Regions from separate parts of the Glutamicibacter sp. MCAF14 genome, predicted to be linked through region 2. Evidence: predicted binding sites of a transcription regulator. Region 2 holds the regulator's gene; the other holds the start of a gene.

Region 1 (9,528 bases), on a different contig from region 2:
TTGTCCATCGGGGTGCCCTTCGAACACGTGAAGTGGTTCCGCGGGCGCGACACCAAGGAGCGTTGCCAGTCCACCTGCCCAGATGAGAATTGCTGCCGCCGTCCACCGGCTGACCTGTCCAACCAGTGGTTTGGCAATGCGTGGCCAGCTACGCGCGCCAATACCCACCTGTTGGCGGCCATGCCAACTGGTGCGTTCCCTGGCGTTGACGAAACCGAGGTCTACCGCTTCTTGCAAAAGCAGATGGGCTAGAGCCGCAGAGCTAGTCGGTGTGCTTGGCAATAAAGGCGGTAGCCGCATCAGCCAGCCACGCGCCATCCTGGGCAGCGCTGCGTCCTGAGCGGGCCACCTTGAATGAGTGGTTGCCGCCTTCAAACCAGGAAAGTTCGCTGTGCTGGTTCAGCTTGCTGGCAACTTCTTCCATCTTTTCGGGGGTGGCAAAAGGATCGCGGGTACCTTCCAGGAAGAGCATCGGCAGATCCAGTGGATACAGGTGCTCATCGCGCAGGTTCTCTTCCTTCTTAGGCGCATGCAACGGGTAGCCCAAGAAGATCAGCCCTTGCGCGGGCATGCCCTCGGCAACGGCTAGCGAAGCCATGCGCCCGCCGAAGGATTTTCCTGCAGCGAAGATCGGCAGGCCTTCAGCCATGTTTTCTTCAACCCAGTCGCGGACTTGGCGCCACACGGCTATGGCTGTGGGCGCCTTGTCCGGGAACTTCTTTCCAGCATCCATATACGGAAAATTAAAGCGCAGGACGCTGGCGTCGAGATTTGCCAGGGCCAGCGCAAAACCGGCCATGAATTCATGGTCCTTGCCGGCGCCCGAACCGTGGGCGAGCACCACTACGGCTTTCGCGTTTTCGGCGGGGTCCCAGAGGGCGCTGAGTTCCAGCTCTTCGAATGGAATTGAAAGTTCTTGGGTCATGCTTTCCAGCCTAGGGGGCCGAAGGGGCGGGGGCTGCCCATGACAGGAGAAGTACTACATTTCCCAGTCTTTGCGCAGTGCGACATCCACGTCTTCCCCGTCCCGGGCAACGACCTTGAGCTTCTGGACTTTTTCGCCGGTTGCTGCCTTGCTGTTGATCTTGATCATCATGTTCGAGGAGACAAAGCTGGAGGCAGGCATATCGTAGGTCCCGTCCATCCAGGGGCCGTCGTCGATAGTGACCACCAGTTCCCCGAATGCCGGTGAATGGACCTTCGAGATGTAGGCGTGGGGGTCATCGGGTATGCAGCTGCGGTAGATCTCCAGCTTGGTGATTTCGGCACCGCAGAATGATTCGTAGGTATCGTTCATGGCCGTAATCCACTGCGTGTATTTCTCATCCGCCCAGGCTTCGCGGTCCTTGGGATCAGCCCCGGTCCTGGCTCGGGAGTAGGTTCCCGAATTCTTCCCATCGTCAGTGGAGAACGTCACCGATTCCAGCTCCGGGGAGGCTTCGCCCACGCTTTCAAACATGATTCGACCCATGAAGCGCAGCTCATCTTCACGGGTTTGGTGAGGCTCAGGTGATTGAACGCCGAACTCCATGCTGTTGTCCAAGTAGATGTTGAGGGCACCGGGCTCCGGCGATTCCCACGAAGTCATCAAGTTGTAGGGGTACAAGAATCCCTTGGTCGATTTGATGCCAGAGTCCTCTTTCCACATTTCAATCTTCGAATCGGCCCATGCTTGGCCGGAACTCGGCGAGGCAGCAACTGGGGAGCTCTCCGGCGCGGCAGGGGTCGCAGCTTCTTCAGCCAGCGTGGAGGAGACAGCTGCCGCACTGATGGATTTGGTGGGCGTCGGCGTGGATGGCTCGTGCGAAGATCCGGCTGCGGAACAGCCGGCAAGGAACACAGTAAGTGCACAGATGGCAAGGACCGACCGAACGCGCAAGAGAACTCCCTAACTTGTCATGAACGGCCAGTCTATACAAGTGAAGTGACGGTTTGGGGCTACTGCGCGAATCTGGCGAAGACCCGGATCACGCCATGCTCGAATTCTGCTCCTTCGGTCAGCCCCATCGACTCGTAGAAAGCCCGCTGCTGCGGCATGTCATCGGTGATCAGCACCAGCTGGCGCACGTGCTGGAATTTTTGCAGCACGGCCTCGAACAGGGCACGGCCGATCCCGCTGCGCTGTGCGGAGGGGCAGACCAAGATGTCCTGAACGTAGCAGATGGTTGCGTTATCAGAGATGACGCGGATCAGCCCAGCGAGCTGTTGCTGTTGGTCGTAGGCGTAAACGGCGAAGGTGGAGTTCGCCAATGCCTGGATCAGTACTTCTGGATCATCGGTGTACGCGCTCCATCCAACGGAGTCATACAGCGAAAGGATCTGTTCTCCAGGCGGGAGCTTGGTGGTGGACAGTTCCAAATGCGTTCCTTTTGCAAAACAAGTGAGGGCTATTGATTATGCGGGTCGGAAATGCAGAAGACAATACCGTAGGGATCGCGCAGCACGCTCCACCCGAAGTCTGGATCATCGCAGTGCTCTTCGAGCCGGGTGGCACCGGCCTTGACGAAGATCTCGACTTCCCGGGCACGATCGCTGGTGGCCGACAAATCCAGATGGACCCGATTCTTTCCTGCGGTCACTTCCGGCACCTTCTGGAAACCCAGCATCGCGCTGAATCCGGGAACGCGGATCATGGTGAACCCCGGGTACTGTCCCGCGTACTTTCCGCCCAGCACCGCGCGCCACCATGCGGCCGCGGATTGCTCGTCAACTGTATCGAGGGTAATCATGCCGATTTGAGCCATGCACCAAAGCTACCGGGAGTTCTCAGGCTTAGCTAGAGGTCACCGGCAAAATGCGGCCGACAGGGATGGACGGATCACGAGGCGAACCTAGGGAATCGGGAGGAAGCCGGCCTGTGCATAGAGGCGGTGGGCCGCGGGCGAGGTCCCCTCACCGACGCGCAGGCTCAGCGTACGCGCACCCTGCTCTTTGCAGGCGAGCATCGCAGCGGAGATCAACGACCGGCCCAGCTGATGGCCCTGGTGCGCAGGTGCGGTAAACAGATCGATGATGAACGGGCCGGAGAGCTGTTCCTCTCAGATTGATTCAGTAACCGCCATGATTGCGCCTACCGCTTTCCCTTTTCGCACGGCCATGAATGATGCGTTTTCCAGGACCTTGCCGTATTCCTGGGTGAAAGTGGATGCCATTTCTTCGCGTGCCTCGGCACGTGAAGCTGCGGCCATACCGGGCGGATAAGCGGTGAAGTAGGCGTCCGCCAGATCCAGTGCGCGGGCAGAATCCAGCGGGAGAAGCTGGGCGTAGGAGCACTCGGGGGAGGAGATGGCAGTGTGCTGCAGGTGAGCCTGCAAAAGGTCTGAAGGCATGGCAATTCCGTTCATGGTTCTTCGAAAAAGGGAAAGCAAGAAGCGCTATGAACGGAACATGGCAACAACCTACCATCGCGCTCGCCGGAGGCTCAATAGGTGCAAAAAACGGGCTTGCCCGGCCCGGACGGCAGTCCAAGCCGGGCAAGCCCGTTTCCCAGTTCTTCTGGATCAGTTGCCGAAGTAGCTCGGCACCTGCTCGCTGTGCGCAGGCGGAGTCGGCATTTCGGCCTTCTTCTGCACGCTCAGCTTGTTAGCGGCGTAGTCCACCAAAACGGTGTCGCCGGCAGCCAGCGAATCATCGATCAGCAGATCGGCGATGGCATCTTGCACCTTGCGCTGCACCAAACGGCGCAGCGGGCGGGCACCGAACTCGGGATCGTATCCTTCGCTGGCCAGGAACTGCACGGCAGCGTCGCTGATTTCCAGCTGCAGTTCCTGATCATTCAACCGGGCCTCGGTTTCAGCGATGACCAATTTGACGATCTGGCTAATCTCGGACTGCGAGAGCTTGGAGAAGAGCAGTACCTCATCCAAACGGTTCAGGAACTCGGGACGCATGAACTCGCGTACCTTGCCCATGACCTTGGCGCGGACCTCGTCGGCCTCGCTAGTGGCATTGGCGGAGGTGAAACCGAAGTTTCCGGCCTTATTCGCCAAATATTCGCCGCCGAGGTTACTGGTCATCAGAATCAGCGTGTTGGAGAAGTCCACGGTTCGTCCGGCCGAGTCGGTTAACCGGCCGTCATCGAGTACCTGCAGCAGCACGTTGAAGACATCCGGGTGCGCCTTCTCGATTTCATCAAGCAGGATCACCGAGTACGGGTTGCGGCGAACCTTCTCGGTCAGCTGGCCGGGCTCATCGTGGCCGATGTATCCCGGAGGGGCACCGATCAGGCGTGCGACCGTGTGCTTTTCTCCGTATTCGCTCATGTCGACGCGAAGCAGCGAGTCGGCTGAACCGAACAGGTTGGTGGCCAGGGCCTTGGCCAGCTCGGTCTTGCCGACACCGGTGGGGCCCAGGAAGAGGAACGAGCCGATCGGACGGCCGGTAGGGGACATGCCGGTGCGGTTGCGGCGTACCGCGCGGGCCACGGCAGACACTGCATCCTTCTGGCCGATCACCGAGGTATGCAAGGACTCTTCCAGCGAAGCCAGCCGGGTCTTGTCATCACCGGTGATCCGCGAGGTCGGGATGCCGGTGGAGCGGGAGATGACCTCAGAGATCTGGGCTTCATCCACCACGCGGGTGATTCCCGCGTCGCCGGCTTCCTCGGCGGCCGTGATCCGTGCGGTCAGCTCGGTGATGTGGTCGCGCCAGGCGCTGGCATCCTCATAGCGTTCTTCCCCGATGGCCCGGGACTTCTCGCGTTCAGCATCCACCAGCTCCGCGCGCAGGGACTGCACGTCTTCGGTATCGCCAGCGGCAATCGAGCGCCGTGCACCAGCAATGTCGATCAGGTCGATCGCCTTGTCGGGCAGCTGGCGGTCGGTGAGGTATCGGGCCGAGAGCGCCACGGCGGCCTTCAGAGCCGCAGGGGTGTACTGCACCTGGTGGTGGTCTTCGTAGGATTCGCGCAGGCCTTCCAAGATGGCCAAGCTGACTTCCTCGGACGGTTCGGCAACGGTGACCTTGCCGAAGCGGCGGGCCAGAGCGCTGTCCTTCTCCACCTTGCGGAATTCATCCAGCGTGGTGGCGCCGATCAGGTGCAGCTCTCCACGAGCCAAGCGCGGCTTGAGGATGTTAGCGGCATCCATATTTCCGGATTCTCCGGAGCCGGCGCCAACTAGCAGGTGCATTTCGTCGATGAACACCAGGACTTGGCCCTCTGCGTCTGCGATTTCCTCCAGCAGCCCGGTCAGGCGCTGTTCAAAGTCACCGCGGTAGCGGGTTCCGGCCAGCATGCCCGGGAGGTCGATGGAGATCAGGCGGGATCCGCGGATCTGTTCCGGGACCTGGTCATCCACGATGGCGCGGGCCAGGCCTTCGGCGATGGCTGTCTTGCCTACGCCGGCCTCGCCGATCAGTACCGGATTGTTCTTGGTGCGGCGGGCCAGGATTTCGACAACCTGATCCAGCTCGTCGTCACGGCCGATGACCGGATCGATCTGCCCATCAGCGGCAAGCGCGGTCAAATCAGTTCCGTAGCGTTCGAGCATGGAAACATCTGACTCCTCCGAGCCCTGTTCCTGCCCGCCATTTTGGGCCCGCTGCGCCTGCTCCATGGCAGCTTGCTGCAGGGACTGGCCGGTAATTCCGTGTTGCGCGAGCAACTGTCTGACCGGTGACTCCGGGTTGAAGACAAACGCAAGGAAGAGGTGATCCGGGTCGATGTAGGTCGAGCCGTAGTTTCGTGCCACTTGGTATGCGTCGAAGAGGCTGCGCTGGGCAGCAGAGGAAAGGCGGGTTGGCTTCTCGGCCTTTTCCTGGGACTTGGGCATGCGCGCGATGGCATCTGCGCCCAGAGCATCGATGTCCACGCCCATGGCACCGAGGTGTTCGCCGATTGGTTCGGTGCGCAACAGTGCCATGAGCAGGTGCAGGGAATCAATCTCGTCATGGCCGTGCTCATGGGAGATTGCGGCCGCGGTGGCTACGGCTTCGTGGGTTCGAGCCGAAAGCAGGCGGGTAATGTCGATGGGACGTGCTGCCTGGGCCCGAGTAGATAGGAACCGAGAGAGGAATTCCTCGAACGAGCCATCTGACGGTGCGCCGAAAAATGCTGGCAAGTGAGCCTCCTTGTAGAAACTTGAGCGGTTTATGCTCATGTTCAACGCATATGGCGCGCAATTATTCCCGCATCATGCGCGCTGATGTGTGGAAGAGGCTGACTTCACACGGTGGGGTGGGATTCGATGGCTAGTCTCTTGGGATTTCAATAAGTCCCATGCGCGTAGCTGCGACCAGTGCTTGGACTCGGTCGCGAACATCCAGCTTTACGAAGATCTTCGCCATATGCGTTTTAACCGTTGTCTCTGAAATGGCCAACGTTTTGGAAATCTCCGGGTTATTAAGCCCCTTGGCTAGTAGCTTTAGAATCTCAAATTCACGATTAGTGATTCCCAAGTCGTATACGAGTTCCTGAATATCTCCAGAATTATCCCGATACGCTTCACGAACAGCAGAAATTAAATCGGAAGAGACTGACGGCGAAATGGCCGCGGTTCCCTGGTGGACGGCATGGATAGCACGAATAATTTCGTCTGGTTCAGAGTCCTTCACCAGATATCCACTGGCTCCCGCGGTTAATACCGGGACCAAATATTCATCAGAAGAAAAAGCAGTAATAGCAAGAACCGACGGGCTGTCTTGTGCGGATTTGATTATCTTGGTTGCACTAACTCCGTCCATGATTGGCATCTGCAAATCCATGAGAACAACGTCCACATGATTGTCCTTGCAATAGTCGACTGCGGCCTGGCCATTTTCTACAGAATTAACCATTGCAATTCCGTGAGCTGTTGCTAGGATTGTCCCCAACGCGTGCCGAATTAGAGGTTCATCATCGACAATAAGGACCTTTATTTTTTCCATCTGATTCCTTTGTTTCGATGCCTTGTAGGCCAACAATCGGCCCGCTCACCTGAAAGTATATAAGTTGATCTGAACTGGGGTTTGTTATGAAGGGTTTGAAAATGCTGGCAGTAGCCGCATTAGTACTGGCACCATTGACCGCTGTGGCAGCTCCTGCATCTGCTGCGACCTCATCCGCTCAGAGCAGCGGCGCCGTGGCGACGCCGGCTGGTTTTGGATCTGCTTTCTCGGAATGGTTCTGCAATCGCTATGGTATCGGCTGCCCGTAAAGCAGTGTATTTGACTTGATCATCCGCGCCGGGGGATTATTCGGCATATGAATGGACGATTGAATGGCACCCTGACCAAGCTCTTAGCTGGTCGGGGTGTCATCGTTTGGTCAGGTATTGCTGTTCTGGTTGCTGTTTCCAGTAGTGAGTTCGTGACCCTCTTGGAAGAGGGATTCGGCGGTTCGTCCGATGTCTCGGTTCGAGGCGCGCTGCTTGGGCTGGGACTCTGCGTGATTCTTGCGCTGGGCCTGCGATGGCCAGCCGTGTCCATCGGATTGTTTGTGGCTGTTGCCTATTTCTTCCTCACCGACAGTTCCCTGTTCTTCTGGACCTTCGTTTCGTTCATGATGTTTTCGTCCCTGGCGGCAACAGCAAAGGCAATAAGCGTTAGAGCCCTGTTTCTGACCTTGTCTGCAGCCTGGATGGTGCAATTCGGTATCCAGTCAGGGCAAGATGCGGTCTTGCTCGTGGCGCTTGCCCCGTTGACGGCGTTGGCTTTTTTCCTCACGAGGAATATTTACTTGCTGCGCGAGAAGAATGCTGTTGCCGTGCATCAAATGCAAGCAGTCAGGGAGCAGACGCGCCTTGCAGTCGACCGGGAGCGCAAGAATATCGCACGGGACCTGCACGATATCGTCGCGCATGACATTACTGTTGTGGCCATGCAGTCGAAAGCTGCGAAATTCGCTAATGACGGCCAAAAGGCCCTTGAAGCCCTCGATGTCATCGCCAAGTTGAGTACCGAGACCTTGCATGACCTCCGCCTGATGCTCAATGTCCTTCGTGCTGACGGGACCATGGCGGACTCCCTGACGCAGAATGTTGATAAACCAGCCGCCACGACTGTTTATGCACTGCAAGGGGCTGAACTGTTCGTCCAGCGTCTTAGAGATGCTAATTTCAAGGTGACCTCCGCCACGGACGAAAAAATTTCTGACTTGCCTCGTTCTGCGCAGACCGCGATTTATCGAGTTATGCAAGAAGGTACAACGAATGTGATAAAGCATGGTCTGCCTGGCGGGGTTTGTACTTTCAATCTCATGGTCAGCGGCTCGGAAGCAGTTCTTGAAATTACTAATCAGATGGGGAATTCAAGGAAGAAGTCCGGTGACCTTCCAAGTGGCGGCACGGGCCTGATTGGCATGGGCGACAGGATGAGTGCGTTTGGTGGAAAGTTTGCAACTAACGCCGAAGATGGGATTTGGAAGCTGCGGGCAAGCATCCCGTTCTAGCCCTTGCCCTCCTACTAAAGTATGATTTCGGATTTTCGCAGGACAGGATAAGTTAGACATGTATCGGTGAAGACCGATCACCAAGGAAGGTACTTGGTGGTGTTTTGCGAGTGGCATCACGAAGGATCCCAAAGGTGATTAAAAGGTACGTTGCATTATGAGAACGGACTGATCTTTCATCGGCGCTGTGCCCCCATCGCACGCCGTTGTCCGTCAGCAATGCAACGTACCTTTTATATCTTAACTTCCACTGACTCTACTGAGAGCTGTCTCTCGCCTGGGGTCGGAATGAGCTTGAATGGCGAGGCGTTGAGCCTAGAGAGAGAATTTCCCGTCTTGAAAGCGAGCGAGCATGAGCATCCAGGTAGAAACTAATCACTATGAGTCGTTGACAATTTCTCAGGATGCTGCGGACCAGCTGTTCTTCGATGCTCGTAGTGCGAACTCATTCAGCGATGAACCGGTTTCTGACGAAGTGCTCGATGCCATCTACGAAGCAACGAAGATGGGTCCGACGATGATGAATAACCAGCCGTTGCGCATCACCTGGATTAAGAGTGAGCAGGCGCGTCAGGCCATCGCAGGATCCATGGCCGGCCGCAACGCTGAGAAGGCTCTTTCGGCCCCGGCTCTGGCCGTTCTGTCTTTCGACACCGAATGGCATGAAGAGTTCGAGAATTTCTTCCCTCATGCACCGGAACGCAAGGAAATGTTCCAGGACCTCGCAATGCGCACCGCTGTTGGCAACAATAACGCGTGGCTGCAGGCGGGGTACTTCATCATGGGTGTGCGTGCCGCCGGTCTGGCAGCTGGCCCGATGGGTGGCTTCGACAGCACCGTCGTTGACGCAGCGATTAATGCTGAGAACAACCACAAATCATTCTTGATCGTGAATGTTGGCAAGCCAGGGGAGAACGCGTGGCATGATCGCCTGCCACGGCACGATGCATCTTTGGCCACACGCAGCGTCTAATCCATCAGCAAAAACGCCATGAGCGCGATAACTTTAATAGTTCTCGCGCTCATGGCGTTTTTGAAGCGTTAAGCGTTAAGCGTCGGAGTCGCTGTCTTGCTGGGAATCGTTCAGGACGTGATCCGAAACCTTGGTCAGCGCACGCTCCAGCGAGGAGCGCAGTGCGACCGGGACGGTGATTTCTTCGTTG
Region 2 (9,528 bases):
CTTGCCCTTTGTTCGTTGAAGAAGACAGAACGCAAAGTTGAGTGAGGTTGGCTCAAGTTAATTTGACAGTCGAAAGCGGCTGAGTAAACTTGAGTCCAGAACGCTCAATCAGGATAAAAATCCTCAGCGTTAGTACTTTCAACCAAGGCAAAGGAGAGCCATTATGTCGCGTGCCGTAGGTATCGACCTAGGAACCACCAACTCCGTAGTTTCCGTGCTCGAAGGTGGTGAGCCAACCGTTATCGCAAACGCGGAAGGCAACCGCACTACCCCGTCCATCGTTGCTTTCTCGAAGAGCGGCGAAGTCCTGGTTGGCGATATCGCCAAGCGCCAGGCAGTAAACAACATTGACCGCACCATCGCTTCGGTCAAGCGCCACATGGGTACCGACTGGTCCATCGACATCGATGACAAGAAGTACACCGCACAGGAAATCTCGGCTCGTACCCTGATGAAGCTGAAGAACGACGCTGAGTCGTACTTGGGCGAAAAGGTCACCGACGCTGTGATCACCGTTCCTGCTTACTTCAACGACGCTGAGCGCCAGGCTACCAAGGAAGCCGGCGAGATCGCTGGCCTGAACGTGCTGCGCATCGTCAACGAGCCAACCGCAGCTGCACTGGCTTACGGCCTGGAAAAGGGCAACGAAGACGAACTCATCTTGGTCTTCGACCTCGGCGGCGGTACCTTCGACGTTTCCCTGCTGGAAGTTGGCAAGGACGATGACGGCTTCTCCACCATCCAGGTCCGTTCCACCGCAGGCGACAACCGCCTGGGCGGCGACGACTGGGATCAGCGCATCGTAGATTGGCTGCTGGCTCAGGCCAAGGCCAAGGGCGCAGACCTGTCCAAGGACAAGATTGCCCTGCAGCGCCTGAAGGAATCCGCTGAGCAGGCCAAGAAGGAACTGTCCTCGGCTACCAGCACCAACATCTCCCTGCAGTACCTTTCGGTGACCCCGGAAGGCCCAGTGCACCTGGACGAGCACCTCTCGCGTGCCAAGTTCCAGGACCTGACCAAGGACCTGCTGGAGCGCACCCGCAAGCCATTCAACGACGTTATTGCAGAAGCAGGCGTCAAGGTTTCGGACATCGCCCACGTGATCCTCGTTGGTGGTTCCACCCGTATGCCAGCCGTTGCCGAACTGGTCAAGGACCTGGCCGGCAAGGAAGCCAACAAGGGTGTGAACCCTGATGAGGTTGTAGCTGTTGGCGCAGCACTGCAGGCAGGTGTACTGAAGGGCGAGCGCAAGGACGTTCTGCTCATCGACGTCACCCCACTGTCCCTGGGTATTGAAACCAAGGGCGGCGTGATGACCAAGCTGATCGAGCGCAACACCGCGATCCCGACCAAGCGTTCGGAAACCTTCACCACCGCTGAAGACAACCAGCCTTCAGTTTCCATCCAGGTCTTCCAGGGCGAGCGCGAGTTCACCCGTGACAACAAGGCTCTGGGTACCTTCGAGCTGACCGGTATCGCACCGGCTCCTCGCGGCATCCCACAGGTCGAGGTCACCTTCGACATCGACGCCAACGGTATCGTGCACGTATCCGCTAAGGACAAGGGCACCGGCACCGAGCAGTCGATGACCATCACTGGTGGCTCCTCGCTGTCCAAGGAAGACATCGAGCGCATGGTTCAGGAAGCTGAAGCACACGCCGAAGAGGACAAGGCACGCCGCGAAGCTGCTGAGACCCGCAACGCTGCCGAGCAGGCAGCCTACTCGGTGGACAAGCTGATCAAGGACAACGAAGACAAGCTGCCAGAAGAGGTCAAGACCGAGGTTCAGGCCGACGTCGACGCACTGAAGGCTGCCCTTGAGAAGCAGGACAACGACGACGAGGTCAAGGCCGCGTTCGAGAAGCTGCAGGCTTCGCAGACCAAGCTGGGCGAGGCAATCTACGCCAACACCCAGGCTGAGGGCGCTGCTGCACCTGAGGGCGAGCAGGCTCCAAATGCTGATGAAGATATCGTCGACGCCGAGGTAATCGACGAAGACGAAGCTGACAAGAAGTAGGGAGTTAGGGAATATGTCCGAGGCACAGGACCAGCACGAGAACTTCGACGAGCAGTCGGAGAACCAGCCAGAGGCAGCTAACGAGCAGCCAACCGCTGACGCCCTGGGTCAGGCCGAGGCGATCCTGAACGAAGCTGCTGCTGGCGCTGACGCCGAAGCAGAGCAGCCAGTAGAGGCCGGTGCGGTGGAAACCGAACTGCGCAACGACTTGCTGCGTCTGCAGGCCGAATACGTCAACTACCGCAAGCGTGTGGAGCGCGACCGAGCTGTAGCGCGTGAAAACGCCGTGCAGTCCGTGCTCAACACCCTGCTTCCGGTACTTGATGACATCGATGCAGCCCGAGCCCACGGTGACCTCACCGATGGCCCGTTCGCATCGATCGCCAACAAGCTTGACTCCGTGCTGGCTCAGCATGGCTTGGAGCGCATCAACGAGGCCGGCGTCGAATTCGACCCGAACGTCCACGAAGCGCTGCTTCGCCAGGCTGTTCCGGAGATTCCAGCTGACCACGTGGGACAGGTGCTTCGCACCGGTTACCGCAAGGGAACCACCATCCTGCGTGCGGCCCAGGTGCTGGTAGCAACCGGCGAATAGCCACGAATAATCAATTGAAACTGCCCACTGCCGATACTTCGTCAGTGGGCAGTTTCGAATTGGCATTGAAAGGATGGGGCCCTGATGGCAAGTCAGGACTGGATCGAAAAAGACTTTTACGCCATTCTGGGCGTCTCCAAGGACGCCAGTGAGGCGGACATCAAGAAGGCGTACCGCAAGCTTGCGCGCAAGTACCACCCCGACACCAATCAGGGTGATGCGGCCGCTGAAAAGAAATTCAAGGACATCTCGGAAGCCAACTCGGTGCTTTCGGATAAGGAAGAACGCGAGCAGTACGACGCAATCCGCGCCATGGGCGGCGGAGCTCGCTTCTCGGCCGGGGGACCAGGCGGTGCCCCGGGAGGACAGGCCGGTTTCGAGGACATCTTCTCCAACCTCTTCGGAGGCGGGGGAGGCGGCCCGCGGGGCCGCAGCGGACAGCCGGACTTCTCCGACCTGTTCGGCGGGGGCGGCGGCTTTGGCGGTGGCGGCTTCGGACAGAGCGCCCCACCGCGCAAGGGTGCTGACCGCACGGCCAGCACCACGATTTCCTTTGCCGGATCCATCAAGGGCACCACTATCGGCCTGCGCGAGCAGCACGGCGAAGTCATTGACGTGCGCATTCCTGCGGGCATCAAGGACGGCCAGTCGGTGCGCGTGCGCGGCAAGGGCCAGCCCGGGGCTGCCGGCAACGGTGACCTGCTGGTCAAGGTCAAAGTCACTGAGCACCCGTTCTTCAAGCGCGAAGAGAACAACATCCGCATCCACGTGCCGGTGACCTTCGACGAGGCGGTACTCGGAGCGAAGATCCATGTGCCGACCTTGGATGGGGAATCCGTCGCGGTGAAGGTGCCAGCCGGATCCAACTCCGGACGAACCTTGCGCTTGAAAGGCCGCGGAGTGAAAACTTCCAAGGCCGCCGGCGATCTGCTGATCGTCTTGGACGTCGCGATCCCGCAGAACCTGTCGGATGCTGCAAAGAAGGCCGTAGAGGAATTCGCCGCAGCCACCGAGGGCGAGGATCCACGAGTGGACTTGGCCGCCAAGGCCAAGCTCTAGGCTCAATAGGCTGTTTTCCCTGCCTGGCCATCGAATTGGCTGGGCGGGGAAGATGGACTCACAAACAAAAGGGCCCGAACCCGGGCTCCTTGCAGAAAGGTGGTAGAAGCAACGTGAACGGGGAGTACCTGCGACCTGTCTTCGTCATTTCCGTCGCCGCTCAACTTGCAGACATGCATCCGCAGACGCTGCGCCAGTATGACCGCATCGGCTTGGTCTCGCCGAGCCGCCAAAGCGGCAAGCAACGCCGCTACTCGCAGCGCGACGTATCGCTGTTGCGCCAAGTGCAGTCGCTGAGCAAGGAAGGCGTCTCGCTGGAAGGCATCAAGCGGATCCTGGATCTGCAGGACCAAGTTGCGTTCCTGCAATCCGAAGTCAATGGACTGCGCCAGGAACTCAGCGCAGTACGCCAGGGCCAATCGCGCATTTTCGCCGCCGGAACCTCTGGCGGAGACGTGGTTTCGCTGGCTCGGGGCATGAGGCCCGAACGCCGCCAGCAGTCTTACACATTCTTCGCCGCCCGCCGGGCCATCGGACGCTAGATGCGGCCGTGGCGCGCTAGGCGCGCGTTCAACTGGGTGCGCACGGCAGGCCATTCGTGGGGGAGTATCGAGAAGAGCACGGTATCGCGCAAGGTGCCGGTGACCGGATCATATTTGTGATTGCGCAAGACGCCATCCTGCTTGGCACCCAACCGGGTAATTGCCGCCCGTGATGCGGCATTATGCCAATGCGTGCAGAACGCCACCGAATAGCACTCCAGCTGCTCGAAGGCCCGCTGCAGCAGCAGATATTTAGCTGCGGGATTGATCCCGGTGCCCTGGGCGGATATGGCCAGGAACGTTGATCCGATTTCCACGCGGTGATTGGCCGCGTCGATATTCAAATACGTCGTGGCACCTACGGCTCTGCCGGTAGCCAGATCAATAATGGCAAAGGGCGCCATTTTACCGGCCTGCTGCAAAGCCAAACGGTGCTCAATATTTTCTGCCATTGCCTGGGCCGTAGGTGTGCTGGCAAACCACGCGTCATCCAACTGCCCCTGCTCGGCAAGGGCCACCAGATCCGGCGCATGCTCCAAAGAGAGCTGTTCCAAGCGGACCCCGGCATATTCCATCGTCGAGGCTTGGGCATGGGGAAGATTTTGCGCAGCAGAAAGGGCCATGGAATCCATTCTAGAATTCCATGGCCCTGACTAAGGTTTCATTACGGCGGTTAGCCGAGGCGCGTGTAGGCCAGGTCGAAGACCAAGCGGCCGGCCTTCAAGGCCTTGCCCTCGAAGCTGGTGAGAATGCGGCGTTCGAAACGCGGCGCCCAGCCACCTTGCCCATCGACGAATTCCGGCTCCGGGTCGAAGCCTTCCAAGCCATCGCGGCGGACCTTGGTCAGGTTGCTTCCTTCGCCGGCCAGATTCCCTGGATGCTGGTTTTCGAAGTCTGGGTGGGCATTGAGCACTTCACGCATCTGCTCTGCGTAGTTGGACCAGTCCGTGGCCAAACGCAGGGTTCCACCTGGCTTGAGCACGCGCGAGACCTTGTCCAAGAACGAAGCCTTGATCAGACGGCGCTTGTGGTGGCGCGGCTTGTGCCACGGGTCGGAGAAGAAGATCCAGATCTCGTCGGCGCTGTTTTCATCAAGCATGACGTCCAGAACTTCTGGAGCGTTGGCCTGAACGGCGCGGACGTTGCTGATGCCGAAGGACTCGACCTTCAGCATCAGCTGGGCCAGCCCCGGACGGTAGACCTCAACTGCCAGGTAGTTGCGCTCAGGATCATCCTTCGCGGCGTTGGCGATGCACTCGCCCAAACCGGTGCCGATCTCCACGATCAGCGGCGCGGTGCGGCCAAAAGCCTGGGCCGGATCGAGCTGGAAGTCATCAGCTACCGAGGTGTCGGCAATCTTGCGAGGAGGCTCGATGACGTACTGCTCGGCATTGCGCTCCCACGCGCTGGCGCGGCGGCCTTGCAGGCGATTGCCGCGGCGCACGAAAGATACCGGCTCGGCACGGAAAAGGTCTGGATTCCTAGGGGCAGTGCCGTGCTCTGGGCGCTGCTGCTCGCTCGATTCGCTCATGATGATTAATCCTAGCCGAGCAACCAGCCCCGATGCTTGCCGGGCAGTAGGGGATTGGACACCCTAGGGGTGCGAATCGGGGTGATCCCGGATGGAGCAAAGCAGGAAAATCACGGAGAATGGAAACATGACTGATTTAGTGCGCGGTATTCTCAACATTATTTGGCTGGTCTTTGGTGGCCTGTGGCTGGCACTTGGCTACGTATTGGCTGGCATCATCTGCTGCGTGCTGATCGTGACCATTCCCTTCGGCATCGCCTCGTTCCGCATTGCTGGCTATGCACTGTGGCCTTTTGGCCGGACCGTAGTCGACAACGGCCCGGTGGGTGCGTTCTCCACGCTGGGCAATATCATCTGGATCATTTTTGCTGGCATCTGGATTGCCATCGGCCACGTGGTGACCGCGATCCCGATGTTCGTGTCGATCATCGGCATTCCGCTGGGCATCGCAAACCTGAAGATGATCCCGGTATCGCTGATGCCTCTGGGCAAGGTCATCGTGCCTTCGGACTACTTCATCGGAGACGTCCGCCGGTAGCTATTGCGCTGAACGGCTCGTGGACAGCGGCATCAGCGACCAGCCGCGAAAGCCATCTTGTCGGTGTGCATTGAGAACGTATGTGCATGAGCCTGAATACCGTATCTGCCGGTGACTTGCTGAGCCGGACATTGCCTGAATCCACAATTCCGCGTGTGCCCAATGCCGAGATGATCGCGAAGCCCATGCACGCTTCGATTATCACGTGGACGATGCCAGAAATTATTGGCGATGGCTTAATGGTCTACTGGCTAATTGTAGACAGCCGTGATGATGGCACTCTCACCTCGCATGCGAGCGCCTCGGAGGAGCCGAGGCCGCTGCCAATTATGCTTCGCGAATTAGAACAGCTCCTCGGGCAGTACCGTGAAAAGACCTGGATATGCGTTCCTAAACGCAACTGCAACATCGCTCGCCGTTTTGCTGATTCTGGCTATGCCGTGACTCGTGGGCTAAACCAGATCAACAGGGCCGCTCGCGAAATCGAACGGCTAGTCTGCGACGCGAAACTATCGTTGACACAGCGGGCTCGGCAACGCCAACGGCTGCAAGAGGCCCCTGCTCGCAGGGGAGGTGCCCGAAGCCTAGAAGCGGTGAGGCCACGGGTGCTCGCATGTCATCCCGAATATTGGTCCACGAGCTACGGACACCCAAAACGCGTAGTGATCGGTGTCGATGCTTCCTCGGATCCTGCCGGGGTTGGCTCAATAGCGATGGTGGCAGCCGGCGGCGATGTCGTGGTTTTTGCCGGAGAGTTTACTGGTCATATGGGTGCTCTTGAGCTGCGTGCTGTCGTCCTTGCATTGGAATACTTGCAGGGCTCGCAAGCTGCCAGTGCCGTGATCCATACGGATTCGGAAGACGCCTATTGCGTGATCGAGGAGCTGATTACCAGCGGACGAGTCATTGATGGGTATCGCGGCATCGAAGAAGCTTTAAGCTTGGAATTCTTAGCTGCATGGAATGCTTGTTCGGCAAAAGTCTCCATCACCAGGCATCGGGGACACACCGGCCTGATCTATAACGAGGTGGCCGATGAATTGGCTTGGATGGCAAGGGTAGCGGCTAAGCATCCAGGGTAGTCCGCCGAGCCCGAGTTGGTGGAACGAATAAAGCTGCTTCAGATTCAATTGCAGGAATGAAACCAGTTCGCGCAGCAGCCCTGGTCAGGGCAATGACGCCAAAAGCGCTAATGGCTGCCAGCTCTCGAGGGAGTTGGCAGCCATTGGCTGCTAATTCGAAATCGAATCAGCTCTTGAGATACTCGTCGTGCTGGCGGTGGGCTTCCTTGACCTCTTCGCGGATCTTATCCACGTCCTTGGCCTTGTCGCGGTACTTCTTCTCCATGGTTTTCACATACGCCTCTTCCTCCACCAAAGCGCGGTAGATACGTTCGCGTTCGTGCTCATCGGCCGTGTAGGTCAGGTCGGTGTAGCTGCTGGCATGGCGGCGCAAGTTGCCGATGGCCGTTTGCGCCTTGCCGGCCTTGCTGAACAGCGAAGCCAGCACGGTAAACACCAGCACGCCGATAATCACCGTGAGCGAGAGCCCGGTACTGATCTCGATAACCGTTACGTGTTCGCCGTTGTTGACGAATGGCAGGTTGTTCTCGTGCAGCGCGTGCAGGATCAGCTTCACGCCGATGAAGGCCAAAATGGCGGCCAGGCCGTAGGACAGGTAGATCAGTCGATCAAGCAGTCCGTCCAGCAGGAAGTACAGCTGGCGCAGGCCCATCAGTGAGAAGGCCGTTGCAGTGAAGACGATGTAGACGTTCTGTGTCAGGCCGAAGATCGCTGGAATCGAATCCAAGGCGAAGAGGATGTCGGTGCCGCCGATGGCCACCATGACCAGCAGCATCGGGGTCAGTACCTTCTTGCCATCGATCTTGGTGAACAGCTTGTCGCCGTCGTAGTTGTCGGTGGTGTGGAAGAGCTTCTTGGCGATGCGGATGATGAAGTTGTTGGCTTCATCGGATTCGTCATCCTTCTTCAGCAGGTTGCCTGCGGTCAGCAACAAGATCAGGCCGAAGAGGTAGAAGACCCAGGCGAACTGGTTGATCAGTGCCGCGCCGACGAAGATGAAGGCGGTACGGGCGATCAGCGAGAAGACGATGCCGAAGAGCAAGACCTTCTGCTGGTCTTCACGCGGTACCCGGAAGCTGGCAATGATGATCAGGAAGACGAAGAGGTTATCGACCGACAATGCCTTTTCGGTGATGTATCCGGCGAAGTACTCAGCACCCATGTCGAGGCCGCCGAAGAACAGCACCAGGACTCCGAAGACGAGGGCAATGCCGACATAGATGCTGGACCAGATGGCCGCTTCACGCAGCGAGGGAACATGGGCCTTGCGGATATGGAAGAAATAATCGAAGGCTAATAGGGCAAGAATCACAATAATCGTGATGCCCCAAATCAAAGGGGAAACTCCCATAGGGAATCCTGCTTTCGTAAGTTGCGCGCACGCGACCGAGTAAGTCTCTTCACCGGCACTGGGCTGGCCGCAAAACCCGGCAAGACTTTCGAAGTCCTACGTATTGACGGGTTGAGCGCTTATGAATACTCCCTTACGTACCTCCAGTCTAACTTGATCTGCGGTTCCATGGAAAGAACTTGTCTTCAGATGTCATTGTGATCTGTAATGTACTTGGTTGCAGTGCCCGTGGATAGGTATTGACGGCAATTCGACGTATCGAAGTGGCACTAGAGCGTTTTTCGCATTTTGACGCTGGTAGTTTCGTAGCCCAATGATTCGTAGAGTCCGCGCGCGGCCCGGTTGAACCCGAACACGTTCAGCCCTAAGGTTTGCGCACCGTGGGAGCGAGCGTACTTTTCAGCCAAGACCATGGCTTGGCGGCCGAAGCCGTGGCCGCGGTGCCCTGCTTCTATGACGATGTCCCACACCCACCACGAGGTCGGATCCCCTGATGAGTCGCAACCGCTCCATAGATAGCCAACATTGCCCAATGCAGGGCTTTCCAGGGTGAAAACCGCATTCGTTGCACTGGGCAGGCCATAGGGGAAAGCGCGTGTCATCGTGGTGTGCGCATCTTCTCGCGCTTTGCCATCGGGGACCCCGGTAGCGAGAAGGTCTGCAATGTATTCTGCGGTGCTCCTTTTCATCCATGACGAGAATTGTTCTGCGGGCAGTGGAAGAAAGGTGATCGGCATATTCGGAGTCTAGCGAGGCCTAGGCGGGCTGACGTTTTCGTGCAGTCAAGATTTGCTCGCGCAAGATATCTGCATG

Evidence for each region. Region 2 encodes HspR, which represses chaperone genes until heat shock. Its sites were predicted from a motif close to AAGTTGAGTCNNNNNGACTCAACTT; they were not measured.
Region 1: AB4Y71_RS12690 (ATP-dependent Clp protease ATP-binding subunit) is a predicted target of HspR. The motif match lies at 6,077-6,101, and genes of this name have one in related genera.

Annotation. Positions count from the first base shown of each region.
Region 1 covers NZ_JBFREO010000005.1:140,181-149,708, reverse strand. Annotated here, with positions in the region: gene AB4Y71_RS12725 (helix-turn-helix domain-containing protein) at 1-252, shown strand, start outside; gene AB4Y71_RS12720 (alpha/beta hydrolase family protein) at 263-925, opposite strand; gene AB4Y71_RS12715 (hypothetical protein) at 980-1,879, opposite strand; gene AB4Y71_RS12710 (GNAT family N-acetyltransferase) at 1,939-2,358, opposite strand; gene AB4Y71_RS12705 (VOC family protein) at 2,388-2,744, opposite strand; gene AB4Y71_RS12700 (hypothetical protein) at 2,832-2,960, opposite strand; gene AB4Y71_RS12695 (hypothetical protein) at 3,039-3,329, opposite strand; gene AB4Y71_RS12690 (ATP-dependent Clp protease ATP-binding subunit) at 3,501-6,059, opposite strand; gene AB4Y71_RS12685 (response regulator) at 6,190-6,864, opposite strand; gene AB4Y71_RS12680 (sensor histidine kinase) at 7,181-8,365, shown strand; gene AB4Y71_RS12675 (malonic semialdehyde reductase) at 8,718-9,338, shown strand; gene AB4Y71_RS12670 (hypothetical protein) at 9,414-9,528, opposite strand, start outside.
Region 2 covers NZ_JBFREO010000002.1:49,144-58,671, forward strand. Annotated here, with positions in the region: gene dnaK (molecular chaperone DnaK) at 164-2,017, shown strand; gene AB4Y71_RS02750 (nucleotide exchange factor GrpE) at 2,031-2,612, shown strand; gene AB4Y71_RS02755 (DnaJ C-terminal domain-containing protein) at 2,697-3,671, shown strand; gene AB4Y71_RS02760 (heat shock protein transcriptional repressor HspR) at 3,785-4,213, shown strand; gene AB4Y71_RS02765 (GNAT family N-acetyltransferase) at 4,210-4,836, opposite strand; gene trmB (tRNA (guanosine(46)-N7)-methyltransferase TrmB) at 4,887-5,744, opposite strand; gene AB4Y71_RS02775 (YccF domain-containing protein) at 5,872-6,282, shown strand; gene AB4Y71_RS02780 (ribonuclease HI) at 6,369-7,364, shown strand; gene AB4Y71_RS02785 (TerC family protein) at 7,531-8,715, opposite strand; gene AB4Y71_RS02790 (GNAT family N-acetyltransferase) at 8,985-9,452, opposite strand; gene AB4Y71_RS02795 (DinB family protein) at 9,472-9,528, opposite strand, start outside.